DNA from 4 places in the Xanthomonas sp. 10-10 genome. Region 2 is predicted to be linked to each of the others. Evidence: predicted binding sites of a transcription regulator. Region 2 holds the regulator's gene; each other region holds the start of a gene.
What was found. The regulator FliA, encoded in region 2, starts transcription of late flagellar genes. The targets are predictions, from matches to a motif close to TAAAGTTTNNCNNNCNNNGGCCGATAA.
Positions count from the first base shown of each region.

Region 1 (7,193 bases), 1.9 Mb from region 2:
TTGCAACACTGGTCCTGGCCATCGGTGTTCTGGCTCGGTGCGCTCGGTTCGCTGCTCTGCGTGCCGCTGGTGCTCGCCTTCTTGCCCGAATCGCTGGAATTCCTGATCGCCCGACGGCCTCCCCATGCGCATGCGCGCTTCAATGCGGTGCTGGCCCGCATGGGGATGCCGCCGCAGCCGCAGTTGCCGTTGCCACCGGCGCAAGCGGACGGACAGGCGCAGGGGTATGCGGCCTTGTTCGTGGGGGCGCTGCGGCGGCAATCGCTGCTGATCGCGCTGGCGTTTTTCCTGCTGATGTTCGGGTTCTATTTTGTGCTCAGCTGGACCCCCAAGCTGCTGGTCACCGCCGGCCTGTCGGCTGCGCAGGGCGTCACCGGCGGGGTGCTGTTGAATCTGGGCGGCATTGTCGGCGGCACGCTGTTCAGTTGGCTTGCCCTGCGTGGGCGCCTGTCGCGGCTCACGGCCGGCGCACTGGTGCTGGTGGCGGTCGGGATGGCCGCATTCGGTTTGAGCAGCACCGTGCTGAGCTGGGCATTTGCCACCGCATTGCTGACCGGCGCAGCCCTGACGGCGGCCATGGGTGGGCTGTATGCGGTGGCGCCGGTGGTCTTTAACGCAGCCGTGCGCTCCACGGGCATGGGCTGGTCGATCGGGATCGGGCGCCTTGGCGCCATCGTCTCGCCGCTGTGCGCCGGGGTGCTGCTGGATGCCGGTTGGTCGCCGGCCATGTTGTATCTGGCCTGCGGCGTACCACTGTTGTTTGCCGCTGCTGCGGTCGTGGCGATGCGCCTGCCGGAGCGCTGAACGGCTTGGCTGGCGGTGCCCGATGCCGGCCGGGGAGGCAGCTACGGTTGCGCCCGCAGACCAAAGAAATCGCCACCGGTGCCGATAACTCCGGAGACCGCCAAGCCCTTGGCGGACTCTTCCGTGGACATCGTGCAGACCAGCGCCGGCATGCTCAGAACCATCGACTCCGACCAACTCCGTCCCGGCATGTATGTCTACAAGCTGCTGGGTGCGTGGGTGCACCACCCGTTCTGGAAGACATCGTTCCTGGTTGATTCCGACGACGTGGACAAGATCCATGGCAGCCGGATCGAGCAGCTGGTGATCGACACCGCCCGCGGCCTGGATGTGGACACCGGCGCGGCTGTCGGCGAGCAGCAGGCGGACGGTGCGCCATCGCCGCCGCCCTCCACGCCGGGGCCGGAACCGGAACCAGCGGAGCCGGCTCCCACCGCGCGCAGTGCGCGCACCAACAGCGTCACCGCGCAGGTCGGTATCGAAGCCGAAGTGGTGCGGGCGCGGCGTATTTTCGAAGACGGCCGCGACACGGTGGAGGAGATGTTTCGCGACGTGCGATTGGGGCGCACTGTCGACACCGAGGCCGCCATGCCGTTGGTGGAAGCCATCAACGATTCGGTGCTGCGTCATCCGCAGGCCTTGATCAGCGTGGCGCGGCTCAAGACCGCCGACGACTACACCTATCTGCATTCGATGGCCGTGGCCGGGCTGATGAGCGGACTGGCGCGGCAACTCGGCCTGCCCGAGGCGCAGGTGGTGGAAGCGGCGATGGGCGGCCTGCTGCACGACATGGGCAAGGCGGTGACGCCGCTGGAGATTCTCAACAAGCCCGGCCGGCTCACCAGTGAAGAAATGGAGGTGATGCGCCAGCATCCGCTGGATGGGCATCGCCTGCTGGTGGCCGGCGGCGTGCAGAATGCGGTGGTGCTGGAAATCGCGCTGCATCATCACGAAAAGATGGACGGCAGCGGGTACCCCAATCGCCTGGTCGGGCAAGAGATCTCGCTGATGTCGCGGATGGGCGCGGTGTGCGATGTGTACGACGCCATCAGTTCCGACCGCCCCTACAAACGCGGCTGGGACCCGGCCGAATCGCTCAAGCAGATGGCTTCCTGGAAGGGTCACTTCGACCCGGCGATCTTTCAGGCGTTCGTGCGCCGGCTGGGCATCTATCCGGTCGGCTCGCTGGTGCGGCTGGAATCGCAGAAGCTGGCCGTGGTGATCGAACAGACCCCGGACGCGTTGCTCAAGCCCAAGGTGCGCGTGTTCTATTCGGCCAAGCTGCGCAGCCACGTGCTGGTGCAGGACATCGACCTGTCGCGGCCCGATTGCCAGGACCGTATCGCGCAGATGGAAAGCCCGACCGACTGGGGCTTCCGCGATCTCGAGAAACTCTGGCTGCCGTAAGCGCGCCGCGCAGGGCGGCCTTGCCGTGCGCTGCATGCGCAGCGCGGGCAGCGATGACCTCGACACAACGCTGCGGCACCAACCCCACGGCAGCCACCGCTGGCCTGGCTGCGCCCTGCACTTGCCCCCACACCCGACCGGCACCCGCCCGCTAGCGAGCGCGACCATGCTGCGCTGCAGCTTGGCAATGTAGTTATGATCCATAACTATTCCGAAACGCAATCACTTGCCGACCGGATCTCATGTCCACCTCGTGCCTGGATCACCGCCGCCCCCCGCACACCGCAGCGCTGTATCGCTGTCGGGCGCGGGCGTGCAAGGACGGCGCGGTGTCGACATGCGCACGCGCCTGGTCCCGGCATGCGCCGACAGCCTGCGTGTCCACATCGCCAGGCCTGGCCGCGTCTACAATGCGTTGCACGCCGGGGATCGGCGTTGCGGATCGGGCGCATGGCGCGTACCGCTCCGCCCGCCGCCTTTGTCGCGAGAACCGTCATGCCCGCTACTGCCACTGCCGCACCGTTGCCCGATGCCATCACCGCAGTGGACCAGGCGCGTCTGCTGCGACTGCTGGGCTACCGCATCACTCGCACCGAGCTGCTGGTGCGGCGGATGTTTCAGGAATGCGTTGCCGCCTTCGATCTGAAGCCGGTCGATTTTTCCTTGTTGATGCTGGTGGATGGCAACCCGGGCATCAACCAGCGCCAGATCGGCGACGTGCTGCATGTCTCGCCACCGAACCTGGCCATCGTGGTGGCGCGGCTGGTCAAGCGCCGTCTGCTGCGGCAGGTGCGCGGGCGTCAGGACCGGCGCATGCAGCATCTGTCGTTGACCCCGGCCGGCGTCACCCTGCTGACCGATGCCGAAGCCGAGGTGTTGCGCATGGAACAGCAGCTCAGTGCGGTGCTCGGCACCAGCGAGGCGCCGCTGCTGCGCGCGCTCGATCGCCTGGATCGGCTCGATACGCCGTAAGCCCCCTGTGGCGGCGCTCTGCCGCGCAGCGTGATCTCAGCAATGTCTTGATGGCACGTGCCGTACGCAGCGCGGGGATCGCCCCTGCCTGATCGCGTGCCAGGTGGCACGCCCCGCTGTTTCCTTCCAACGCTGGAGATGTGCGCAGTGATTCGATCATCGATGGTGCGTGGCGTAGCTGTACGGGGGGCAGGGTGGCGGGTGCGTGCGGCGCTCGGCATCGTGGGGCTGCTTGCGAACGCGGCGGCGCTTGCGCAGGGCGTGCCGCAGAGCATGGCGTTGACCAACGGCCTCAACACCGGCGGGACGAGTTTTCTGGACGGCTTTACCCGCACCACGCCCGGTTGGGCGGTAGTCACCTACCTGCGACAGACCGCGTTGGATTCGGTGAAGGACGCGCGTGGCGACGATGTACCGGTGTTCGACAACCCACGCATCGACTCGACGCTGCTGTTGACCCAGGTCGCTTACGTCACGCCCTATCAATTGTTCGGTGGCGCGGTGGGGATCAACACGCTGCTGCCAGTGATCAACCTGGATGCCTCGTTCGGTCGCAACAGCATCGCCACCTTGCGCGACAACGGCGCCGGGGTGGGCGATCTGACCTTCGGCCCGTATCTGCAGATGTTGCCGGTGATGCGCGATGGGCGGCCGGTCTTTTCGCAGCGGTTCGAGTTCGACGCGGTGGCACCGATCGGCAAGTTCGACCGCGATCGCGATCTCAACCAGGGCGCGGGCTATTGGTCGCTGATCCCCAATTACGCGTTCACGGTGCTGCCCACACCCAACTGGGAAATCAGCGCACGCCTGAACTACGTCTACAACTTCCGCAGCGAGCGCCGGCCAAACCTGCCCGACGGGTTCGACTTCCGCAACGGCCAGGCCGGCGATGCCGGCTGGATCAATTTCGCCACCTCCTGGGAAATGGTGCCGGACGTGCGACTGGGCATCAACGCCTATTACCTCACCCAATTTCGCGATAACCGCACCAATGGCCAGCGCGTGCCCGACAGCCGGCAGCGCGTGTTCTACGCAGGCCCGGGTGGCGTATGGCGATTCGATGCCAACAACATCCTGTTCGCCAATCTTTATCTGCCGGTGGAGGTCAGGAACGCGGCTTCCGGCAACAACGTCAACCTGCAGTACGTCCATGTGTTCTAGTGCCGGCGCAGCTGGCTCCTACGGAGGGTGGCAATGAATTTGCAGAACAAGACGATCGTGGTAACCGGTGTGGCGTCGGGCATCGGCGCAGAGGTCGCACGGCTTGCGCGGTTCCACGGCGCCACGGTGATCGGTGTGGATCGCACGCCGGTGCAGATGACCCTGCATGGCTTCCACCAGGCCGACCTGGGCGATCCGGCCTCCATCGATGCGCTGGTGCGCGCGCTGCCGGAGCAGATCGATGCGCTGGCCAATGTGGCCGGCGTGCCGGGCACCGCACCGCTGGATGTGGTGGCACGCGTCAATTACCTGGGGCTGCGTCATCTGAGCCAGGCGCTGTTGCCGCGCATCGCTTCCGGCGGCAGCATCATCAATGTCGCCTCGATCCTGGGCGCCGACTGGCCGCAGCGGCTGGACCTGCACAAGCAACTGGCCGCCGCCGAGAGTTTCGACGCCGGCACGGCCTGGCTGGCCGCGCATCCGGTGGCGCACGACACCTGCTATCAATACTTCAAGGAAGCCTTGATCGTGTGGACCTTGCTGCAATCGCGGCCGTGGTTTGCCGAGCGCGGCGTGCGCGTCAACAACGTCTCACCCGGGCCGGTCTTTACCCCGATCCTCGGCGATTTCGCCGCCATGCTGGGCGAGGAGCGCGTCAAGGAAGACGCCAAGCGCATGACGCGCCCTGCGTATGCCGACGAAGTGGCCGAGGCGATCGTGTTTCTTGCATCGGATGCGGCGCGCTGGATCAACGGCATCACCTTGCCGGTCGACGGCGGCCTGGCATCGACCACGCTGTAGTTCCCCACAATTTTCAGCAGGAGGCTAGACCATGAATGCTCTTCCCAGCGCAGCGGTTGCTGCGAATGCGACACCCGCGTGGCACGGCTGCATCTTCAATGGCGAGTGGGTGCCGGGCCACGGCGGCGCGTTGCCGATCCATGAGCCGGCCACCGGCGGGTTGTTGCACGAGGTGAGCAAGGCCGATCTGGCCGATGTTGCCGTCGCCATTGCACAGGCCAAACAGGCGCAGCGCGCCTGGGCCGCCACCGCGCCGCGCGAACGCGCGGCGGTCTTTCACCGCGCCGCACAGGCGATGCAGGCACGCAGTGCCGAAGCCGCATTGCTGATCGCACGCGAAACCGGCGGCATCCTGCCCAAGGCGCAGCGTGAGGTCGATGAAGCGGTGGTGTTCTACCAGCAGGCTGCCGGCCTGCCGTTGCAGGCGATGGGGCAGGTGCTGCCGACCGGCGCCGGCCAGCTCAGCCTGGCCCGCCATCTGCCGCTGGGCGTGGTGGCGGTGATATCGCCGTTCAACTTTCCGTTGATCCTGTCGCTGCGTTCGGTGGCGCCGGCATTGGCGATGGGCAATGCGGTGATCCTCAAGCCGGATCCGCGCACGCCCTACACCGGTGGCGTGATCATTGCGCAGGTGCTGGAAGAAGCCGGCCTGCCCAAGGGGTTGCTGCACGTGCTGCACGGCGATGCGCAAATTGGCCAGGCGCTGGTGGAAGCGCCTGATGTACCCATGATCGCCTTCACCGGCTCGACTGCGGCCGGCCGCCGCATTGGCGAAATTGCCGGGCGACACCTGAAAAAAGTGTCACTGGAGCTGGGCGGCAACAATGCGGTGATCGTGCTCGACGATGCGGACCTGGACCGCGCCGCCTCGGCGATTGCCTTCGGTGCGTACATGCACCAGGGACAGATCTGCATGGCCACCGGACGGGTGCTGGTACAGCGCAGCGTGGCCGACGCGCTGACCCAGCGTCTTGCGGAAAAAGCACGGCATCTGCCGGTGGGCGACCCGGTCAGCGGCACCGTGGCATTGGGGCCGATCATCGATCAGCGCCAGCTGCAGCGCGTGATCGACATCGTCACCGACAGCGTCGCCGCCGGCGCGGTGGTGGAAGCCGGGGCAACCAACGAAGGGTTGTTCTACGCAGCGACCGTGTTGTCCAACGTGCGTCCGGGCATGCGCGTGTTCGATGAGGAAGTGTTCGGGCCGGTGATCAACATCACCGTGTTCGACACCGATGAAGAGGCCGCGCAAATGGCCAACCACGGTGAATATGGGTTGGCTGCCGGCATCATGTCGACCTCGGTGTCGCGGGCGCTGGCGCTGGGCGAGCGCCTGCATACCGGCTTGCTGCACATCAACGACCAGACCGTGGCCGATGAAGTGATCAACCCGTTCGGCGGCACCGGCGCATCCGGCAACGGCACCAGCGTCGGTGGTCCTGCCGATTGGGAGCAGTACACGCACTGGCAATGGCTGACGATCAAGAGCGAGGTGCCGCAGTACCCGTTCTGATGGCAGGTGCCGAGGTCGATGGATTGGCCCTGGCACCGGCTGCAGGCATGGCGGGATTGCGTCGCAGTGTCCGCGTCCAGATCGTCGCCGTGGCTTGGCGCGTTGTTCCGGCGTTCCAGCAGCGCTGGATCCACTCACTCGCCGGTGCGGAAATGCGTCGGTGAGCAGCCTGCATGCCGCGCGAAGTAACGGCTGAAATACGCAGCATCGAAAAATCCAAGTGCTGCGGCAATCTGCTGAACGCTCAAACTGGTATAGCGCAGGTTGCGCCGTGCTTCGAGCATGATGCGGCGCTGTAGCAGTTCCAGGGCCGAGGCATCGGCAAGCCGCCGGCACACCGCATTGAGATGTCCCGGCGTCAGCCCCAGCTGGTCGGCGTAGCGGGAAATCGGCCAATGCGCGCGATAGTGCCGGTCGATCAGGGTTTGATACGCGCGCAGATGACGCAGCGCCGGATCGGCTTGCGCGTTGGCCACGGCCGCGTCTTGCAGGCCTTGCAGTGCGGCGCGCGCTGTCCAGATCACCAGCTGCGTCG
Region 1 covers NZ_CP144460.1:560,832-568,024, forward strand. Annotated here, with positions in the region: gene VZ068_RS02395 (MFS transporter) at 1-804, shown strand, start outside; gene VZ068_RS02400 (HD-GYP domain-containing protein) at 955-2,211, shown strand; gene VZ068_RS02405 (MarR family transcriptional regulator) at 2,653-3,183, shown strand; gene VZ068_RS02410 (transporter) at 3,322-4,344, shown strand; gene VZ068_RS02415 (coniferyl-alcohol dehydrogenase) at 4,378-5,145, shown strand; gene VZ068_RS02420 (benzaldehyde dehydrogenase) at 5,177-6,658, shown strand; gene VZ068_RS02425 (helix-turn-helix domain-containing protein) at 6,793-7,193, opposite strand, start outside.
Region 1: the regulator FliA is predicted to act here: its motif matches at 866-892, upstream of VZ068_RS02400 (HD-GYP domain-containing protein).

Region 2 (7,193 bases):
GATACTGACGTAATCGCCTTCCTGTTGTGCGGACAGGCGCACATGACCACTGCGCGGCTTGCCGGTGGCTTCGCGCAGGGCCGGCGATTCGATGCCGTGGTCGATCGCGTTGCGCACCAGGTGCACCAGCGGGTCGGCCAGGGCTTCGACCAGATTGCGATCGAGCTCGGTTTCGGCGCCGATCAGCTCCAGTTCCACTTCCTTGGACAAGGTGCGCGCGACATCGCGGGCCACCTTGGGGAAGCGCGCGAATACCTTGCTGACCGGCTGCATGCGGGTGCGCATGACCGCGGTCTGCAGGCGCGCGGTGGCGATGTCCAGCGTGCTGACCGCGCGGTCGAGTTCTTCGTCGCGCAGGCGGGTACGCAGCGTCTTGAGACGGTTGCGCGACAGCACCAGTTCGCCGATCAGGTTGACGATGGCGTCCAGGCGCTTGGTGTCCACGCGCACGGTCTGCTCGGCATCGCCACCCTTGGCTGCGGCCTTGGGCGCGGCCTTGGCGCCAGCCGCAGCAGCGCCATGTGCGTCGTCGTGTGCGGGCGCAGCGGCGGCGGCCTTGGGAGCGGACTTGACCGCCGGCGGGCCGCTTTTGGCATCGAACTGCGCAATCAGCGACGCCGGTGCGTGCGGTACGGTTTCCCCCGAGCCCATCGCATCCAGCATGGCCTGCAGATAGTCCAGCGACTGCTGCGCGGCATCGAAGTGATGCGCCTGCAGCACCGCCTGGCCCGAGCGCGCCATGCCGAGGGTTTCTTCAGCGGCGTGGCACAGCTCCACCATGGGTTTGATCGCCAGGAAGCCGGCGCCGCCCTTGAGCGTGTGGAAACCGCGGAACACTGCATTGAGCTGGTCGGCTTCGTCTGGCGCCTGTTCCAGCGACACCAGCTGTTCGCCGAGGCGGTCCAGGATTTCCTGGGCCTCGACGATGAAATCGGCAGCAATATCGTCTGGAACAGCACTCATGGTTACAACCCCAATCCGGACAGCAAATCGTCGGCGTCGTCCTGCGACACCGCGTGACGGTCCAGGCCCTTGATTGCAGGGCCGGCCAGACCGCCGTCGTCTTTCTTCGGCTCGGTGTTCTTGGGCGGCAGGCCCAAGGCACCGAAACCTTCATGCACGCGGCGCACGATCCCGGCCACGCGGCGGATGATCTGCCCGCTGAGGTCCTGATAGCTCTGCGCCAGCGACAGCTCGGTCAGGTTGTGGCGCATCTTTTCCAGCAGCGCGCCCTGGTCTTCATTGAGCCCACCGTCGCGCAGCTGGTTGGCCAGCACGCGGCATTCTTCCACCAGGTCCAGCGTGCGATGGCTGGCCTTTTCGGTCATTTCCACCACGTGGTCCAGGCGCGAGCAGGCATCGTCCAGTTCGCCGGCTTCCTCGGGCACCGTGGGCAACTCGCCCAGCGCCTGGCCGAGTTCGCGCGCGAGCCGGCTCAGGCTCTGCATCATCGGGCGTGTGCGCAGGGCGGCGAGGTGATCGACCTCGCGACGCCAGGCGACCTGGTCACCGCTTTCCAGTGCATCGAGCGCGTTCTGCAGGCGCTCGATCAACGCGGCACGTTCGGCATCGGTTTCCACGGTGGCGTTCATCAGGCGGTCGCCGCCAGACGTTCGAACACCTTGCCCAGCTTTTCTTCCAGCGTCTGCGCGGTGAACGGCTTGATGATGTAGCCGTTCACGCCGCACTGCGCCGCTTCGATGATCTGCTCGCGCTTGGCTTCGGCGGTCACCATCATCACCGGCAGGTGCTTGAGCTTGGCGTCGGCGCGGATGTTGCGCAGCAGGTCGATGCCGGTCATGCCGGGCATGTTCCAGTCCGTCACCACGAAATCGAACGGGCCCGCGCGCAACGCAGCCAGTGCGCTGTTGCCGTCTTCGGCCTCTGCGGTATTGGTGAAGCCGAGATCCGCCAACAGATTCTTGACGATACGTCGCATCGTCGAGAAGTCGTCCACGATCAGGATCCGCATGTTCTTGTTCACATCAAGCTCCTAACGCTAAAAAATACGCGAAAAAATTAGTCGTCAATTTCGACACCGGCATCGGCCAGTTCGAAGACTTTGAGGCGGCCGCGCAAACGCACCACGGCCTGGCCATGGATCTGGCAGACGCGCGACTCGCTGACACCGAGCACGGCGCCGATTTCCTTCAGGTTCAATTCCTGTTCGTAGTACAGCGACAGCACCAGCTGCTCGCGCTCGGGCAACTGGCCGATGGCCTTGCCCAGCTCGCGGCCGAATTCGCCACGCTCCATCATCTGTTGCGGATTGGGGCCACCCTTGGCGGTGGTGTCCAGCTCGCCGTGATCCTCGATGCGCGATTCCAGGCTCAGCACCTGGCCGCGTGCGGCATCTTCCATCAGGCGCAGGTAGTCGGGCAGCGGCATTTCCATCGCGGCGGCCACCTCGGTGGCGGCGGCGGCGCGGCCGGTGTTCTGCTCGATCTTGCGCACCGCCGCAGCGGCGTCGCGGGCACGGCGGTGCACCGAACGCGGTACCCAGTCGCCACGGCGGATCTCGTCGATCATCGAGCCGCGGATGCGGATCGAAGCATAGGTTTCGAACGAGGCGCCCTGTTCGGAGTCGTAGCTGCGCGAGGCCTCGATCAGGCCGATCATGCCGGCCTGGATCAGGTCGTCCACTTCCACGCTGGCCGGCAGGCGCGCGGCCAGATGGTGGGCGATGCGGCGGACCAGGTCGGCGTGCTGGGTCACCACGTCGTTGGCGTTGTTGCGCTGCACGGCGCGGTACTGCGCGCTGGCCGTGGTTGCGGTAGCGGTGCTCATGCGGCCACTCCCCGTTGAATGATGCGTTCGACAAAGAACTCGACGTTGCCGCGCGGCACGGTGGGAGCCTGCCAGCGCGAGGTACGGCGTGCGATTTCGGCGATGGCCTGCGCCGACGGACTGGCGGGGTAGGCCTTGATGACCGGCTGCTGACGCTGCACCGACAGGCGCAACCAGTCGTCCTGCGGGACGTGGCCGAGATAGTTCAGCGACACGTCGCCGAGGAACTTTTCGCAGACGCGGGAGAGCTTGTCGTACAGCAGGCGGCCTTCGTTGGGGTCGCGCACCATGTTGGCGATGATCTGCAGGCGGTCCACGCCGCGTTCGCGCGAGAGCACCTTGATCAGCGCGTAGGCGTCGGTGATCGAGGCCGGTTCGTCGCAGACCACCACCACGGTGTCCTGGGCGGCCTGGCAGAAGGTCAGCACGCTGTCGGTGATGCCGGCGGCGGTGTCGATGACCATCACGTCCAGGTCGCGTTCCAGTTCGGAGAACACGTTGACCAGGCCGATGTGCTGGGCCGGGGCCAGTTCGGCCATGTGGCGGCGACCGGAGGCGGCCGGCACCACCAGCACGCCGCCGGGGCCTTCGATGATCACTTCATCCAGGGTGCAGCGGCCGGCGATCAGGTCGGCCAGGGTGTACTTGGGCGACAGGCCCAGGACCACATCCAGGTTGGCCAGGCCCAGGTCGGCGTCCAGCAGCAGGGTGCGCTTGCCCATGTCGGCAAGGGCCACCGCCAGGTTGGCGGAGATGTTGGTTTTCCCCACGCCGCCCTTGCCGCCGGTCACGGCAATGGTGCGCACCGGGCCCAGGGGCTCGGGACGGGTCGCCGACAGGGGGAAGGCGTTGGTCAGCTTGGCGTATTCACGCGACTGCATGGTTGTGCTCCGGAGTACAGGGCTTATCGGCAGCGCGCCGCAAATCTTCAAGGCGAAGAACGAGACTGGCGGCATTGGCGCGGTGCAGGTCGTCGGGGACCCGCTGTCCGTCAGTCACCCAGGTGATGGGCATTTGGTGGTCGACCACCACCGACAAGGCGCTGCCGAAGCGGCCGGTCTCGTCGAGTTTGGTCAGCACCACGCCTTGGGGCTTGGCGTGGGCGAAGCGGCGCACGACCTCGTCGAGGTCGGCGAAATGGGAGTTGGCGGGCAGCACCATCAGCGAAGTCACCTGCTGGGCGGCGCGCAGCCAGTTCAGCTGGGCGGCCAGGGCGCGGTCGCGCTGGCCCATGCCGGCGGTATCGATCAGCACCAGCTTGTAGTCGCGCAGGCGGTCCAGCAGCTCGAGCAGGCTTTCGGCGCTGTCGGCCTCGTGCACGGCGATACCGAGCTGGCGGCCGTAGCTGTGCAGCTGCTCGCGGCCACCGACGCGCAAGGTGTCGGTGGTGACCAGGGCGACGTCGCGCGGGGCGTGCTGGGCGGCGAAGCGCTGCGCCAGCTTGGCGATGGTGGTGGTCTTGCCGGCGCCGGTCGGGCCGACCAGGGCGATCACGCCGCCGCGTTCCAGCGGGTCGACCGGGGCCACCGGCAGGCGCTTGGACAGCAGCCCCAGCATCAGCCCGCGGCCGCGGTGCAATTCGGTATCGGCCGGAATCTGCAGTGCCACGTCGCGTATCAGGCCGGCGTCGAAGCCGTAGTCGTCCATCAGCTCCAGGGCCTGCGCGCGCACCGGCGAGCCACGCAGGCGCTCGTCGGTCAGGCGGTTCATTTCGCGCTCGATCATCTGCCGCATCAGCGCCAGTTCGCCGCGCAGCTGCTTGAGTTCTTCATCGTTCTGCGGGGCCGGCGCGGCGGCCACCGGCACTGCGGCCAGTGCGGCGGGGGCGGGCGGGGCGACCACGATCGGCGGCAGTGCTGCCGGCGGCAGGATCTGCGGCAGCGCGTCGTCCAGGTCGAAGTCGGCTTCGTCGTCGAATCCATCGTCGTCCTGCCCGTGCGCGGCGTAGGCCGGGGCGGCGACTGCTGCGGCAACGACCGGGGTCGGCGCCTGCAGCGGAGCGGCCTGCACGGCGGGGCGCTGCACCGGGGCGGTGGTCAGAAAGTCGGCGAACAGCTGTTCCGGCACCGCCGACAGCGCGTGTTCCTGACGCTGCACGACCGGCGCGGCCAGTTCCTGCGCGGCCGGCATCGGCGCGGCGCTGCGGATCGGGGTGGCGACCGGCGCCTGGCGCGGCACGCTGGCCGGCTGGCGCAGGGCCATGGCAGCAATCATGTCTTCGGCGGCGCTGGCCACGCGCTGGCGGTGGCTCATGGTCTCGGCAGCGGGCTTCAGTGGAGCGTGGACCGGCGCGGCCGGGCGGGCGGCCACCTGCGCCGGCTGAGCCGGAGCCTGCTGCACGGGAGCCTGCTGGACCGGCGCGGTGCCGGGGGCCGGCGTTTCGCGGGCGGTTTCCAGGGCGCGCTGCACCAGCTCTTCGTCGTAGTTGCTGGCGGCGACGATCTCGATGCCTTCGGCGGTACGGCGGTTGGACAGGATCACGGCATCCGGGCCGTGTTCCTCACGCACCATTCGGAATGCAGTGCGCATGTCCGGGGCGACAAAGCGTTTGATCTTCATGCCACATGCCTCCAGGAACGGGACCCGCCGGACGCCGGACGGGTGCGCGATGAATGTGGGTGTGTTGCCAGCGTCATGAGTTGCCTGTCCCGTTCGGTTGTTCCAAGTCCTGCCATCCGCCCCGCAGCGGTGGTGCTGTCTGCGGTCTCGCCAGAGCTAATGCACGCGGCGTGCCAAAACCGCAGTGCTGGGTTTTTGGCGAGAGGGGGTGGGAGCGCGCCGAGGCGGCTGGGTGTAGATGCTGCGCTGCGTGTACTGCGTTAAGTGCTTGCATCTATTGAAATTTTCGGCAGCGTTACTTGCCGGTTTGACGGCGTCTGTGTGCTGGTCGGCAGGGCATATCTGGTGTGTTGGAGCGCACCGAGCGCCTGCGCGAACCGCCACCCAGTCGCGCTCGTGTCGCTTTCAGCGGTCGGTGTCATGCAATCGATTGGAGATTTCGCCGAGTGGCGGATTTCCGACGCCTGGATCTGGTGCCTGGCGGCCAGCCTGTTGTGGTTGCCGGTGGGCTGTACCGGAGCGCTGACGCAACCGTAGGAGCGCACCTGGGCGCGACGGGCTGTCCCGGTAAAGCCCTCGCGCCCAGGTGCGCTCCTACAGGTGCGGCATGTGGTTGGATATCCGACACGTCGTAGGAGCGCCCTTGGGCGCGATGGGGCGTCCCGGTAAAGCCTGTCACGCCCGGGGGCGCTCCTACAGGGGCAGCGCGGCGTGTCGTAGGAGCGCACCCGGGCGCGATGGGCCGTCCCGATAAAGCCTGTCGCGCCCGAGGGCGCTCCTACAGGGGCAGCGCGGTGTTTCGTCGGAGCGCACCTGGCGCGATGGGGCGTTCCGGGACAGCCCGTCGCGCCGGGGTGTGCTCCTACGCCTCAGCTGATCGTGCCGACCAGCTTCAGACGCTTGTCTTCCGGCACTTCGCTGTAGGCCAGCACCGACAGGCTCGGCACGCTGTGGCGGACCAGGCGGGCCAGCGCGGCGCGGACCTGGCCGGGCACCAGGACCACGGCCGGTTCGTTGCGGGCTTCCTGCTTGCCGACGCAATCGGCCAGGCTCTGGTGCAGACGCTCGGCCAGGCCGGGCTCCAGCGCCACGCCGTTGCCGTGGGTGGATTCCTGCAGCACGCGCTCCAGTTGCGGGGCCAGCGTGTAGACCGGCAGTTCGGCGGACATGCCGGCGATCTCCTGCACGATGAAGCGGCCCAGCGAGGTCCGTACCGCGGCGGTGAGGGTGGCCGGGTCCTGGCTGTGCGGGGCGTGCTCGACCAGGGCTTCGACGATCTTGCGCAGCTGGCGCACCGGAATGCGCTCGATCAGCAGGTTCTGCAGCACGCGCACCACCACCGACAGCGGCAGCGCCTTGGGGGTGAGGTCTTCCACCATCTTCGGCGCGGTCTTGGCCAGGGTCGCCAGCAATTGCTGCACTTCCTCGTGACCGAGCAGTTCCGGGGCGTGTTCGCGGATCAGGTGCGACAGATGGGTGGCCACCACGGTGGCCGGGTCGACCACCGTATAGCCCATCGATTCGGCGTAGGAGCGCTGATGCGGCTGGATCCAGGTGGCATCCAGGCCGAACGCCGGGTCCTTGCCGGGAATGCCGTCCAGCTGGCCGAGCGCACCGCCCGGGTCCAGCGCCAGCTCGCGGTCGGGGTAGATCTCGGCCGTGGCCACCGGCACGCCATGCACCAGCAGGCGATAGGCGTTGGCCGACAGCTCCAGGTTGTCGCGGATATGCACCGGCGGCACCAGGAAACCGATGTCCTGGGTGAGTTTGCGACGCACGCCCTTGATGCGCGCCATCAGTTCGCCGCCCTGGTGCTTGTCCACCAGCGGGATCAGGCGGTAGCCCAC
Region 2 covers NZ_CP144460.1:2,445,891-2,453,083, forward strand. Annotated here, with positions in the region: gene VZ068_RS10315 (chemotaxis protein CheA) at 1-963, opposite strand, end outside; gene VZ068_RS10320 (protein phosphatase CheZ) at 966-1,592, opposite strand; gene cheY (chemotaxis response regulator CheY) at 1,592-1,984, opposite strand; gene VZ068_RS10330 (RNA polymerase sigma factor FliA) at 2,020-2,787, opposite strand; gene VZ068_RS10335 (MinD/ParA family protein) at 2,784-3,668, opposite strand; gene flhF (flagellar biosynthesis protein FlhF) at 3,655-5,346, opposite strand; gene flhA (flagellar biosynthesis protein FlhA) at 6,216-7,193, opposite strand, start outside.

Region 3 (7,193 bases), 340 kb from region 2:
CACAGCTCGCGCAGCGGCGCGCCCAGTGCATACGGCTGACGCGGCCCGAGGATAGGCGCATACGCATCGTTGTAGAAAAACGTCAGCGCTTCGCCCCACACCACGTACATGCTCTCTGGCGAGGTGAGCATCAGGCTGACCGCGTTGCGCAACGGTGACGGCCACTGCTCGCTCGGCCCCAACGGCGTGCCAGACCAGTCGTATGCACGTACCGCCTGCGCCATGGCGCTGTCGCCATACGGAAATGCAGCGATCATGCCGCGCGCATCCGCACGGCCACGCCATGCAGGTCGCCTGCACAAGGCAAGTGTGTCGCCGCACCGTCTACGCCCTGATGATTGTTCACCCATCCGTGCATCTGTGCCAAACCGTTATTAAAGAGCCCGAGACCGCGCGGCGCATCGCCAGGAAGCACGATCGACCGCCCACACCACTGTCATCATCCAACGCGCGGCAGGCGGCGTCCATACAGCCACTCGCTGCCATGGCGCCACGGTACTGCGCCGCGTGTGAGGACGTGGGTTAGCCGAGGGCGACGTGGTGCGCGACTGCCAGCCCGCGCCGCGCGGCGGGCCTGTCCGCCGTGCGGATTGCCTGCGTGGCGCCCTCAAGTCCCTAGTGCACCTCACCCGTCCATTGCTCGCGACGTTTCCTCGGCGCCTTCAAGATCGGAAGGTGTCGGTTGTCCTTGGCATGCTTGACCGCCCCAGGTGCGTCATGGGAGAGCCGCTGATCGGCGCCCGGCTGCGGGGCCCTTGCCCGCCCACCGCTACGGGACATGGCGTGAGTCCGCCATGGAGCTCTCAAGCGCCGAAGCCAACGGAAGCAGCATGTTCGCGACGACTCGCTGGACCAGCAACGGCCGCGCCGCCGCCCGGGGTGCGTGCCGACAGGCACATCGCGCCGCTGTGCTGGAAATCAGGACGCGTATATCAAATATGCACGCGACACGTACCGCAGGAACTACCGCAAACCATGCCTGCGTCGCCGCCGCCACTGCATCGGCGCCCTGCAGGGCCCCGTTCGCCATCTTGCTGCGCACGTCCAACGTCGCCCGCTCGATCCCATGCATGCGCATCCGCAGCGCGATCCAACGGCGCCTGAATGCCGGATGCGCGGTGCGTACAGTTCCAGTGGATGAGGTCGCTAACGGACGAGGCGATACACGATTGGGGTAGCAACGCAGCCCTGTCGGAGGCCTCCCTGCTGTCCCGCATCCCTGCCCATGCCGGGATTCCCCCCGCCCTCCGGATCACCGATCTCCTCTTATGCACACCCTCTCCGACCTGCGCATTGGCCAACGCCTGTCCCTCGGCTTTCTCGCGATCATCATCCTGATGGTGATCCTTACCGTGGTGGGCATCCAGCGCGTGCGCAGCATCGACCGGCAATTGACCGCCATCAATGAAGTCAACAGCGTCAAGCAACGGTACGCAATCAATTTCCGTGGCAGTGTGCATGACCGCGCAATCGCCTTGCGCGATGTCGTGCTGATGGATGCGCCGGCTGACCGCCGCACTGCGGAGCAATCGATCGACAAGCTGGCCGCCGATTATGCCCGCTCCGCCCAGCCGCTCGACGACATGATCGCCGCCTCGACAGACGCGCAGGAAAAAACAATCCTGCAACAGATCAAATCCATCGAGCAGCGCACCCTGCCATTGATCGCACAGGTGCGCGCATTGCGCGACGCGTCGGACCGGCCGCATGCCGAACAACGCTTGCTGCAGGAAGCACGCCCGGCCTTCATTGATTGGCTGGCCAGCATCAACGCCTTCATCGATCTGCAAGAGCACAAGAACCGCCAAGCCGCCACGCAGGCCGTCGCCACCGCACGTGGCTTCGCCATGCTGATGGTGATCTCCACCGTCATCGCACTGCTGCTGGGTGCAGCGATTGCCTTGCTGCTCACCCGCAGCGTCGTACTACCCTTGCGTCTGTCATTGCAACTGGCCGAGCGCATCAGCGCAGGCGACCTCGGCACGGCCGATACCACGGCAGGCAAGGACGAATCCGGCCAGCTATTGCGTGCCATGCAGCAGATGCAGCGCCGCCTGCGCGATGTCATATCGGCGCAACGCACCATGGCGGCGCGTCACGACGCCGGCCAGATCAGCTATCGCACCGACGCGCAGCAATTTCCTGGCGAGTACGCGCACATGGTGCAGGACACCAACGCGCTGGTGCACGCGCATGTGCAGACCCAGTTGCGCATGACCGAGGTCATGGGACGCTATGCAATCGGTGACCTGACTCCGGAAATCGAACACTACCCCGGCGAAAAAGCTGCCATCACCACCACCATGCAGCAGGTCAAGCAGAACCTGCGCGCCATCAACGCACAAATCCACGCACTGACCCAGGCCGCATGTGCTGGCGACTTCGCGCTGCGCGGTCAACCCGAAAAGTTCGAACATGATTTCCGCCTGATGGTGGACAACCTCAACACCATGATGGCCACCGCCGACAGCAACCTGGCCAAGTTCTCCGAGCTGCTGCGCGCCATCGCCGACGGCGACCTGACCGTGCGCATGTCCGGCAACTTCCATGGCGTGTTCGCCGCCATGCGCGACGATGCCAACAGCACCGTGCATCGCCTGACAGACATCGTCAGCCAGATACAAACGACCTCCAACAGCATCGGATTTGCTGCCGAGGACATCGCCAGCGGCAATCAGGAACTGGCGCGCCGCAGCGAACAACAAGCCGCCAATCTCGAAGAAACCGCAGCCTCGATGGAAGAGCTGACCTCCACTGTCAAGCAGAACGCCGAGCACGCTGGCCGCGCCAACCAGCTCGCACGCGGCGCCGCCGCCATCGCATCGGAAGGACGCGATGTGGTCGGCCAGGTGATCGATACCATGTCCGGGATCGAAGCATCGTCCAGGCGTATCGCCGACATCATCTCGGTCATCGACGGTATCGCTTTCCAGACCAATATTCTGGCGTTGAATGCAGCGGTCGAGGCCGCACGCGCCGGCGAACAAGGCCGAGGCTTTGCCGTCGTCGCCTCCGAAGTACGTACCCTCTCGCATCGCTCATCCGATGCCGCCAAGGAAATCAAACGCCTGATCGACGATTCGGTACAGCGCGTGGCCGATGGCTCGGCCCTGGTGCACAAGGCCGGCACCACCATGGGCGAAGTCGTCACCAGCGTGCAGCACGTCACCGACATCATGGGCCAGATCTCCGCCGCCTCGCTGGAACAGGCCGGCGGCATCGAACAGGTCAATCAGACCATCGCCCAGATGGACGAAACCACCCAGCAAAACGTGCGCCTGGTCGAAGCCGCAAGCACCGCCGCGCGTGCGCTGGAAGACCATTCCGTGCAACTGACCCGCGCAGTGGACGTGTTCAAGGTCAAGGCGACGATGATGTGAGTGCGTGAGCCATCATGGGATGAGTGGGAACAGGATCAGGTTCATTCATAAAATGCACCTGACCCAGCTCTTTCCGATGGAAAATCCAGAGAGTCTCAGTCGCGACGGGATCGCGCATTGGCATCGCTCCTGCTGGATGAAACATCCCAGGCGATCGGTATGGAGCGGGCGCTTTTTCAGGCCGAGCTTAAAAAACCGCCGAATGCATTCCGGCTTTCAGCGCACCGCCCTGCGTCCGGCGTCACCAAGTCGCAGGGCGGCGGACTGGCTGCATGCGTTATGCAGCCAATGCGAGCTTCGTCTTGCCGGTGGCGCTGCGTGAGCTACTTGCAACACTTTCCACCAAAGCGGTCGCCTGATCCTCAAGTGCACGGGCCGACGATGCCATGGTGTCAACAAGAGCGGAATTCTGTTGCGTCGCTGCATCCATCTGCGAGATGGTTTGATTGATCTGCTCGATGCCGGCGCTCTGCTCGTGACTGGCCGCCGCAATGCCGCTCATGATGTCGTTGACCTGCCGCACCGAGGAAAGCAGTTCTTCCATGGCCTTGCCCGCCACGTTGACCTGCTCCGCGCCCTGCCCCACCTTCGCACCCGAATCGGCGATCAGATCGCGAATCTCCTTGGCAGCCATGGTGCAGCGCTGCGCGAGGCTGCGCACCTCGGATGCAACGACCGCAAAACCACGTCCCTGCTCGCCCGCCCGCGCCGCTTCCACGGCCGCGTTCAGGGCAAGGATATTGGTCTGGAACGCGATCCCGTCGATGACGGTGATGATTTCGCCGATCTTCCGCGACGATGCCTGGATCGCCGCCATGGTGCTGACGACACCATTGACCAGCTCACCGCCATGCAATGCTGTCTCTGCGGCCTTGCTCGCCAGCGAGTTGGCCTGACGCGCACCTTCGGCATTCTTGCGAACGATGCTGGTCATCTCCTCCATGGAACTTGCAGTCTCCTCGAGGGCAGACGCCTGCTGCTCCGTGCGCCGCGACAGGTCATCGTTGCTGCGCACGATATCGCCTGCCGCACTGCTGAGCGTGTTTGCCACCTCGCCCAGCTGACGTCCGGCTTCCACGTCCATCAATGCTCCAACCGCGCGCAACGGCGTGCCATCGACGGCGCGCTTGGTCAGGCCGCGTGCGCGGAACCAGCGGTACTGGCCGTTCTTGAGCTGCAGGCGGTACTCGATATCGAAGTTGGTGCGGCCACTACGGTCGTTCAAGTGCGCCGCGAAGGCGTTCAGAGAACGCTCCTTGTCTTGCGGGTGCAGCCGTGACGCCCAGCTATCGAGCACGTTGGGAAAGTCCTGCTCGGACTCGAAGCCGAGCAGATGGCGGAACTGCTGCGACCACCAGAACTCGTTGTTCGGATTGATCGGGTCACCCGCGATCACGCTCATGTCCCACAAGCCATCGCTGAGCATCTGTGAGCCGAGCTCGAAGCGCGTCAGCGTGATGTCGAGGAACTGCTCCCGCTCGCGGCGCTCGGTGATGTCGGTGAGCGAACCCGCCACACGGAGCGGCACGCCTTGCGCATCGCGCTCGGTCGTGCCGAATGCGCGGAACCAGCGATATTCGCCGGATTTCAGACGCAGGCGGTTTTCGACGTCGTAGGGGGTTCGACCACTGCGATCGGCAAGGTGCGCCGCAAAGGCATCCAGCGTCGGCTGCTTGTCATCCGGGTGCAGGCATGCGACCCAACTGTCCAGGACATTGGGAAAATCCTGTTCAGAGGCAAAGCCCAGCAGCCGACGCATCTGCGGCGACCACCACACCGGGCTGTCGGGGTGGCTGGGATCCCCGGCAATGACACCAATATCCCAGAGCCCGTCGGTTGTACCACTGGCGACTAGGTCGAAACGGCCCTCCAGATGGCGCAACGCGGTGGTCGCGTCTTCCGCCTCGGCCTTGGCCAAATCACACTCCTGCTGGGCCGCATACAAGCGCTCGGCCATTTTCTTGAGCAGCAGAGCCGATCCGTTATTGGGCCACTGCGCACTGCCACCTTTCAACGTGGCATCAACCGCCTTGGTCAGTGCGTCCACCTTGCGGCTGTCGGAGAAAAACATAGCGGCCTCTGCTGCTTGCGTTGGGGATGCGTCCCTAGCGGCAGCGGTCGGCCGTTCTTGATGGCCCTTTTCCGATCCACCACCCTGGGTGAGTCGAGCATTCAGCTAGACAGCAGCAGCCTCTGTGGATCGAGTCCGCTGTCTGCTACTCCTCGCCAAACGCGGCGGCGGTCACCTGGCACGCCACGCTAATCGCCGCAGTCGCTCAACGACTAATCAAAATCCTCGCCTGGCAGCTGCGATCCGGAGCACTCCGGCCCCGCGGTTACAGACGTGCTGCACGACACAGACACGCAGCAAGAACAGCTAGACGCCAGTCGGCTCGTGGATCGGGCAGCGATTGAACTCGGAGCGGAATCGGCGCGAGGCTGCCATTACTATACGGCGCGCCCGGTTGATCGCACCCAGCGGCCGATGAGCGGCCAGGGCATGCCACGGCGAGAAGGCGATACGGTCTTCCAGCTGCTGCGAGTTTTTTCCGTCCCATCCGGCCTGGCGCTCGACCACCACGCGCGCGACCGCCACAAAGGGGCTGATGGATTGCGGCCACTCTATCGACGCATCCTCGACCGGCATCTTTTCCACATCCCGGCACAGCTGCACGCGCAGCTCCCACTCGGCCGGGCTGTCCAGGGTGCTGATGGCGTGATGGACGGCCTCGCGTTGCGCGTCCTGGGAGTCGCCGACTTCCCGACCATCGAGTTCGAGGAGGTTTCTGGACACCGGCGCCAGCGAGAACTTGGCGATGTAACGCCCGTAGAGATACGGCACCTGCGAGAAAAACGTTTCGCCCAGCGGATGAATCTGCGGTTGCCCGCCAATCTGCTTGATGCTGCCGCTTCCCCCACCGATCTTCTCAAGCGTGTTCTCGACACCCCGAAGCACTTTTGAAAGTGCGGCCTTGGCGCGTGGCGCCTTTTCCGTAGTCGCCGCAAGAACGCGAAAATTACGCAAGAACCCATCGGGACCAGGGGTGGTGAAGGAAGGGCCATTGACCATCAAGAAATCCTGACTGTGCTTTTCGTCTCCACCCTCGACGCGCTCACCGCTGACACCTAACACCTTCAACGCCAGGGCACGCGGGGTCGAGACAGCATCGCTCAGCTGTTCGGCAGGTGGCGATGACAGGCGGATGTAAGCATCGTATTGCCCAGTCCCTGCGAACAACCCTTGCCGCAGCTCTTCGGGCAGATCGTTGAAAACGGTGAGCCTGGCGGTGAACAGGCCTTGCCCTTTGGCATGGACTGCGCGGTATGCATGCCCTTCCTTTTCAGCCACGGTCGTTGCCATGTCAACGAACAGCGCCTCAAGCGAACGAATGGTTTCCTGCTCGCTGACGCTGGGCGTTTCCAGATCGGGGCGATATTCGACGGGCGCGTTCATGAGGTTCCTGGCTTTATGGCTGGTCAGGCCAATGTGCTACACCCGCTGTTTACGCTCCGTCGAAGTCGAGGAGAGTCAACTGTCGAGGGGCGCACGTCTACTCTGCCCAGCCCTTCCAATGGCACTAGCCGACAGGCGGGTGATCCAGCCCCGCCCCCGCAGTCCTTTCGCTCTCCGACTCGCAGCGGTCGCTTCCTTGAAGAACGCCGGCACCTGGTCTTCCAACCCGATGATCTGGATCATTCCATGAACAATTTGTGGCCAGACCACCTTATGACCTGCTCGTCCACTGTCGCAAGAATTCACTCCCCTCAGCACACAGACAAACTGTCATCGCTGTTTGACTCCGCCTCGGCGAG
Region 3 covers NZ_CP144460.1:2,108,267-2,115,459, reverse strand. Annotated here, with positions in the region: gene VZ068_RS09010 (PAS domain-containing protein) at 1-257, opposite strand, end outside; gene VZ068_RS09005 (methyl-accepting chemotaxis protein) at 1,269-3,380, shown strand; gene VZ068_RS09000 (methyl-accepting chemotaxis protein) at 3,658-5,451, opposite strand; gene VZ068_RS08995 (catalase family protein) at 5,758-6,834, opposite strand.
Region 3: the regulator FliA is predicted to act here: its motif matches at 1,124-1,150, upstream of VZ068_RS09005 (methyl-accepting chemotaxis protein).

Region 4 (7,193 bases), 910 kb from region 2:
CTGCAGGGGGCTTTCAGCCTGCTGGGACCGGAGGAAATCCGCGCGCGCTTCGTGCGCTCCTCCGCCGAAATCACCCCGGAGATGGTGCAGCGCCTGACCCATCCCAATCCCAAGACCGAGATCGTGCTGGTCGCCGCCGAGCAGTTGCCCCCGGGCGAAGCCCTGGTGGGCGCAGTGGCGCGTGCGGCGCTGGTGCCCGGCACCCGCCAGGCCGAATACACCATCCTGGTCAGCAGCTTCGTCGCCGGCCAGGGCCTGGGCCGGCAATTGATGCGCAAACTGGTGAAGTGGGCGCGCCGCAAGTATCTGGACTGCCTGTTTGGCGACGTGCTGCAAAGCAACGTGCCGATGCTGCAGCTGGCCGAATCGCTGGGCTTCAAGCCGCAGGCGCATCCGGATTCGCCGGAGCTGGTGCGCATGGTGCTCGAGCTGGATGCCTGAGGGGCTGGGATTGGGGATTCGGGATTTGGGATTCGTGAAGCGGCTTGGAGCGGTTGATCTGCGGCTTGGCTGCCGGGCCCTTGCCCGCCCACCATCGCAGGACACGCCGTGAATCCGTCCATGGAGGCTCTTACGCGACGGTGGGCGGGCAAGGACCCGTCGAGATGGTCGGTGTGCCTAATTTAAGAGCAAGGCATGACATGCGCTGGTTGGATCCGTGTGCGTCGACCGGCTTCCCACCACCTTCCCACCGCAAGCCGAGCAACAGACAGGCTTTTTAACGCGCAACCTGAAAACGTCCCGCCTGCCACCGCAGGCCGAACAACACGCCTTCAAGAAAACCGCCGACCAACTGTCTGGTGCGGTGCCCTCGCCGCTTGCGGGACCGTGTGGCGGCATGGATGCCGCCACCGAGCCTACAGGGACGTACTTGCGGCGTGTCCCGCAAGCGGTGAGGGCACCGCGCTCTCGACCGACCGGGATTTTGACTAGGCTTTCGACTGCGCTCCCGCCTGCATCTGGTCCAACCGGTTGCTTGCCAGGGGTTGCCCGGTACAAGCATGTCGATACGTAAGGCGGGGCTCTGCGGCGCGCTTGCGCGCAGGCGGCCGGGGCCGGGTTTCACGCCGGATGGACCGGCCGCAGCGGTCGCTCTGATAAAATCGCCGGCTGATGCCGTCGCCAACCACTTTCCCCTCTCCGCCGCTGCCCAAGTCCGGCCAGCTCCGCGCCTATTGGCGCGCTCCGTCTTCGCCGACTGCGCTGGCCTGGTCGATCGCGCGGGCCGCCGAGGCGCATACCGGTCCGCTGCTGGTGATCGCACGCGACAACCAGAGCGCGCATCAGATCGAGGCGGATCTGCATGCCTTGCTCGGCGAGCATGCGACGCTGCCGGTAGTGCCGTTCCCCGATTGGGAGACCCTGCCCTACGACCAGTTCAGCCCGCACCCGGAAATCATCAGCCAGCGCCTGGCCGCCCTGCACCGCCTGCCCGGCCTGACCCGTGGCGTGGTGATCGTGCCGGTGCAGACGCTGATGCAGCAGCTGGCACCGCTGAGCTACATCGTCGGCGGCAGTTTCGATCTGAAGGTCGGGCAGCGGCTGGATCTGGATGCGGAAAAACGCCGACTGGAAAGCGCCGGTTACCGCAACGTGCCGCAGGTGATGGACCCGGGCGATTTTGCCGTGCGCGGCGGCTTGCTCGATGTGTTTCCGATGGGTGAATCCACGCCGTTGCGGGTGGAGCTGCTGGACGAGGATATCGACTCGATCCGCGTCTTCGACCCCGAATCGCAGCGCTCGCTGGACAAGGTCGATGCCGTCAAACTGCTGCCCGGCCGCGAAGTGCCGATGGACGATGCCAGCATCGAGCGGGTGCTGGCCTGCCTGCGCGAACGTTTCGACGTGGATACCCGCCGCAGCGCGCTGTATCAGGATCTGAAATCGGGCCTGGCGCCGTCGGGCGTCGAGTATTACCTGCCGATGTTCTTCAGCAAGACCGCCACCTTGTTCGATTATCTGGACAAGCGCGTGTTGCCGCTGGTTGCCACCGGCGTGTCCAACGCAGCCGATGCGTTCTGGGCGCAGGCGCAGAATCGCTACGAGCAGCGCCGCCACGATGTGGAACGCCCGCTGCTGCCGCCGGACGAGCTGTATCAATCGCCAGACGCATTGCGCGAGCGGCTCAACAAGCTGGCGCGTATCGAGGTGTGGGCCAGCGACCACGCGCGCATCGACGAGGCCGCCGCGCTCGGCGAGCAACCGTTGCCGCCGCTGCCGGTTGCCGCAAAGGACGCGCCGGCCGGCCAGGCGCTGGCGTCGTTCCTTGGCCATTACCCGGGCCGTGTGCTGGTTGCCGCCGATTCGGCCGGCCGCCGCGAAGCGCTGATGGAAGTGCTGGCCGCCGCCCAGCTCAAACCGGATGTCGTGACCGATGTGCCGGCTTTCCTGGCGGCGCCCAAACTGCGTTTCGGCATCACCGTGGCAGCGCTGGAAGACGGCTTTGCGCTGGACGAACCGCAGATTGCGGTGCTGACCGAGCGCCAGCTGTTTCCCGAGCGGGCCAACCAGCCGCGCCGCACGCGCCGGGTCGGGCGTGAGCCGGAAGCGATCATCCGCGACCTGGGCGAACTGTCCGAAGGCGCGCCGATCGTGCACGAAGATCACGGTGTGGGCCGCTACCGCGGGCTGATCGTGCTCGACGCCGGCGGCATGCCCGGCGAGTTCCTGGAAATCGAATACGCCAAGGGCGACCGGCTCTACGTGCCGGTGGCGCAGCTGCACCTGATCAGCCGCTATTCCGGTGCCTCGGCCGAAACCGCGCCGCTGCATTCGCTGGGCGGCGAGCAATGGACCAAGGCCAAGCGCAAGGCCGCCGAAAAGGTCCGCGACGTGGCAGCCGAGTTACTGGAAATCCAGGCCCGCCGCCGCGCGCGCGCCGGTCTGGCCTTGCAGGTGGACCGGGCGATGTACGAGCCGTTCGCGGCCGGCTTTCCGTTCGAGGAAACCGCCGACCAGCTGGCGGCCATCGATGCGACGCTGCGCGACCTGGGCAGCAGCCAGCCGATGGACCGCGTGGTCTGCGGCGATGTCGGCTTCGGCAAGACCGAAGTGGCCGTGCGCGCCGCCTTTGCCGCCGCCAGCGCCGGCAAGCAGGTCGCCGTCTTGGTGCCGACCACCTTGCTGGCCGAACAGCATTACCGCAATTTCCGCGACCGCTTCGCCGACTACCCGATGAAGGTGGAAGTGCTGTCGCGCTTCAAGAGCACCAAGGAAATCAAGGCCGAGCTGGAGAAGGTCGCCAGCGGCGACATCGACGTCATCATCGGCACGCACCGCTTGTTGCAGCCCGATGTGAAGTTCAAGGATCTGGGCCTGGTGGTGGTCGACGAGGAACAACGCTTCGGTGTGCGGCAAAAAGAAGCGCTCAAGGCGATGCGCGCCAACGTGCATCTGCTCACGCTCACCGCAACGCCCATCCCGCGCACGCTCAATATGGCCATGGCCGGCTTGCGCGATCTCTCCATCATCGCCACCCCGCCGCCGAACCGGCTGGCAGTGCAGACCTTTATCACCGCCTGGGACAACACCCTGCTGCGCGAGGCATTCCAGCGCGAGCTGAGCCGCGGCGGGCAGCTGTACTTCCTGCACAACGATGTGGAAAGCATCGTACGCATGCAGCGCGAGTTGTCCGAACTGGTGCCGGAGGCGCGCATCGGTATCGCGCACGGGCAGATGCCCGAACGCGAGCTGGAACGGGTGATGCTGGATTTCCAGAAGCAGCGCTTCAACGTGCTGTTGTCGACCACGATCATCGAATCGGGCATCGACATCCCCAATGCCAACACCATCATCATCAACCGCGCCGACCGCTTCGGTCTTGCGCAGTTGCATCAGCTGCGCGGCCGCGTCGGCCGTTCGCATCACCGCGCCTATGCGTACCTGGTGGTGCCGGACCGGCGCTCGATGACCTCCGATGCGGAAAAACGCCTGGAAGCCATCGCCTCGATGGACGAGCTGGGCGCGGGCTTTACGCTGGCCACGCACGATCTTGAAATCCGCGGCGCCGGCGAATTGCTCGGCGAAGACCAGAGCGGCCAGATGGCCGAGGTCGGTTTCAGCCTGTACACCGAGCTGCTGGAGCGCGCGGTACGCAGCATCCGCCAGGGCAAGCTGCCCGACCTGGATGCCGGCGAAGAGGCGCGTGGCGCCGAGGTGGAGCTGCACGTGGCCTCGCTGATTCCCGAGGATTACCTGCCCGACGTGCATACGCGGCTGACGTTGTACAAGCGCATTTCCAGTGCGCGCGACCCCGATGCGTTGCGCGAATTGCAGGTGGAGATGATCGACCGCTTCGGCTTGCTGCCCGACCCGGTCAAGCACCTGTTCGCCATTGCCGAGCTCAAGCTGCAGGCCAACGCGCTGGGTATCCGCAAGCTGGATCTTGGCGAAAATGGCGGGCGTCTGGTGTTCGAGGCCAAGCCGTCGATCGACCCGATGACCATCATCCAGATGATCCAGAAGCAGCCCAAGCTCTACACCATGGATGGCCCGGACAAACTGCGCATCAAGCTGCCGCTGCCCGAAGGAGCGGATCGGTTCAATGCCGCACGCGGTTTGATGGCTGCGCTGGCACCGGGCTGAAGCGCAACGCTGCGTTTGACGGCGTTGCAAACAGACTCAACAACACCGGGCACCATGCAGGCCGGCAAGCGCCACCGTTTGCATGACGTGCGCGCGCGCCTGTTCCGATATCGCGCCCATCTGCATCACCCGCAACGGGCTCGCAACCCTTGCCCTTGCTAAGTGCACTGCCCTGCCGTGCGTCTAGACACGCGTGCCTTGTCCAGGGGACTGTCCGGGACAAACGCCTTATGAGTCTGGTTGCGACAAAGCTGAGCAGTTAATTCAAAAACTGCCGATGATTTCGCATTTCCGTCATTCGGCTGAATTTGTCCTAAATATTCCAGCGAGGCGCCGATACCTGCATAGACCGGCATGACCCTGCGTGCAGACCCATACGCAGTTCCATGTCACCGCGCCCTTCTCCCCCGCGTCATCGCACCCAACGTGCGCCATCGCTTGAGGCACCAATGAACACTCCATCTCCCGACCTGCCCGCGCCGCTGACGCTTGCCCTTGAGGGCGAGATGACCATTCGCCGCGCTGCCGAACTCAAGCCGCTGTTGCAGCCGGCGTTGGCGCATCCGGGTGGCGTGCATCTGGATCTGGCGGCGGTGAGCGAAATCGACACCACCGGCCTGCAATTGTTGCTGGCCACCAAGCAGGCGATCCAGGCCGATGGACGGCCATTTTCGCTGACCGATTCCAGCCGTGCGGTAGTCGATGTGATCGAACTGCTCGGCCTGCTCGAAGCGCTGTATCCGCATGCGGTTGCCGGCCTCGGCGAACACATTCACTAACGGACTGGTGACGCGCGCATGGACATGAACCAACTGATGCAGACCTTCCTGGCCGAGAGCCGGGACCTGCTCGAAGACATGGAACGGCACCTGCTCGAAGCCGAGCGTGGCGCCTCCTCGCCGGATGCGGTCAATGCGATCTTCCGCGCCGCGCACACCATCAAGGGGTCGGGCGGTTTGTTCGATCTGCCGCAGCTGGTCGGCTTTACCCATGTGGTGGAAAGCGTGCTCGATCTGGTGCGCGAGGACGCGCTCGTGTTGAGCTCGGAACTGATCGGGCTGCTGCTGGTGTGCTGCGATCATATCCACGCGTTGGTGGAGACCGCCGCCGACCCCAGCCATGCCGATGCCGATGCGCTGGCTGCCGAAGCCGAACCGCTGCTGGCGCAATTGCAGACCTACCTGCAAGGCAGCGCCTGCGGCGTCACCGCCGCCGCCATCCAGCACAGTACGCCCGAAAAACAGAGCGGTTACTGGCGCATCTCGCTCAAACTCTTCGCCGATGCCCTGCGCTTCGGCAACTCGCCGCTCAAGCTGATCCGCAATCTGCGTGGCCTGGGCTCGGTGGAATCGATCGGTACCGACTACAGCCAGTTGCCACGGTTTGAAGACCTCGACCCGGAAGCCAATTACCTCGGCTTCCAGATCCTGCTGCGCAGCGACGCCGACCGCGCCGCGATCGAAGACGTGTTCGAATTCGTCCGCGACGATTGCGACCTGGACATCGCCGCAGTGCCTGCACCGACCGATGCCGCCACGCTGCTGGTCAGCGAGCCGGTGCTTGCCGCAACACCGGCCGGCGCGCTTGCGGCCGTGCCCAATGCGGCAAATGCCGCTTCGGCGCCGGCCCGCAATGCGCCTGACGCCGGCGGGCGCAACAACGATGCGCGCTCGATCCGCGTGGATGCCGACAAGCTCGATCGCATGATCGATCTGGTCGGCGAACTCATCATTGCCGTGTCCAGCACCAACGCCAATGCACAGCGCACCGGCGATGCGCAACTGCTGGAATCGGCCTCGATCCTGGCCGGGCTGGTGGAAGAGGTCCGCGAAAGCGCCCTGCAGCTGCGCATGGTCAAGATCGGCGGCACATTCAGCCGCTTCCAGCGCGTGGTGCACGATGTGGCGCGCGAACTCGGCAAGGACATCGCGCTGGTCGTGGCCGGCGAAGACACCGAACTGGACAAGTCGGTGGTGGAAAAGATCGGCGACCCGCTGACCCACCTGGTGCGCAATGCGATGGACCACGGCATCGAGCCGGCGGACGTGCGCGTGGCGCGTGGCAAGCCCGCACGCGGCACGGTGGGCCTCAACGCGTATCACGACTCCGGCAGCATCGTCATCCAGATCACCGACGACGGCGGCGGCTTGAACCGCGACCGCATCCTGGCCAAGGCGCTGGAACGCGGCCTGATCGAACCCGGCCGCCAGCTCAGCGACCGCGAAGTGTTCGCGATGATCTTCGAGCCGGGTTTTTCCACCGCCGAAAAGGTCACCAACCTGTCCGGCCGCGGCGTCGGCATGGACGTGGTCAAACGCAACATCACTGCGCTGCGCGGCACGGTCGAGATCGACAGCGCTGCCGGGCTGGGCACCACCATCTCGGTGCGCCTGCCGTTGACGCTGGCCATCATCAACGGCTTCCAGGTGGGCGTGGGCAAGTCCGTGTTCGTGGTGCCGCTGGATGTGGTGGAAGAGTGCGTGGAATTCACGCCCGACTACGCCAGCGACTACATCGACCTGCGCGGCAGCGTGCTGCCGTATGTGCGCCTGCGTGAACTGTTCGCGCTCGGCGGCAGGACGCCGGCGCGCGAAAGCATCGTGGTGATC
Region 4 covers NZ_CP144460.1:3,360,089-3,367,281, forward strand. Annotated here, with positions in the region: gene VZ068_RS14160 (GNAT family N-acetyltransferase) at 1-441, shown strand, start outside; gene mfd (transcription-repair coupling factor) at 1,114-4,584, shown strand; gene VZ068_RS14170 (STAS domain-containing protein) at 5,034-5,363, shown strand; gene VZ068_RS14175 (chemotaxis protein CheA) at 5,382-7,193, shown strand, end outside.
Region 4: the regulator FliA is predicted to act here: its motif matches at 4,898-4,924, upstream of VZ068_RS14170 (STAS domain-containing protein).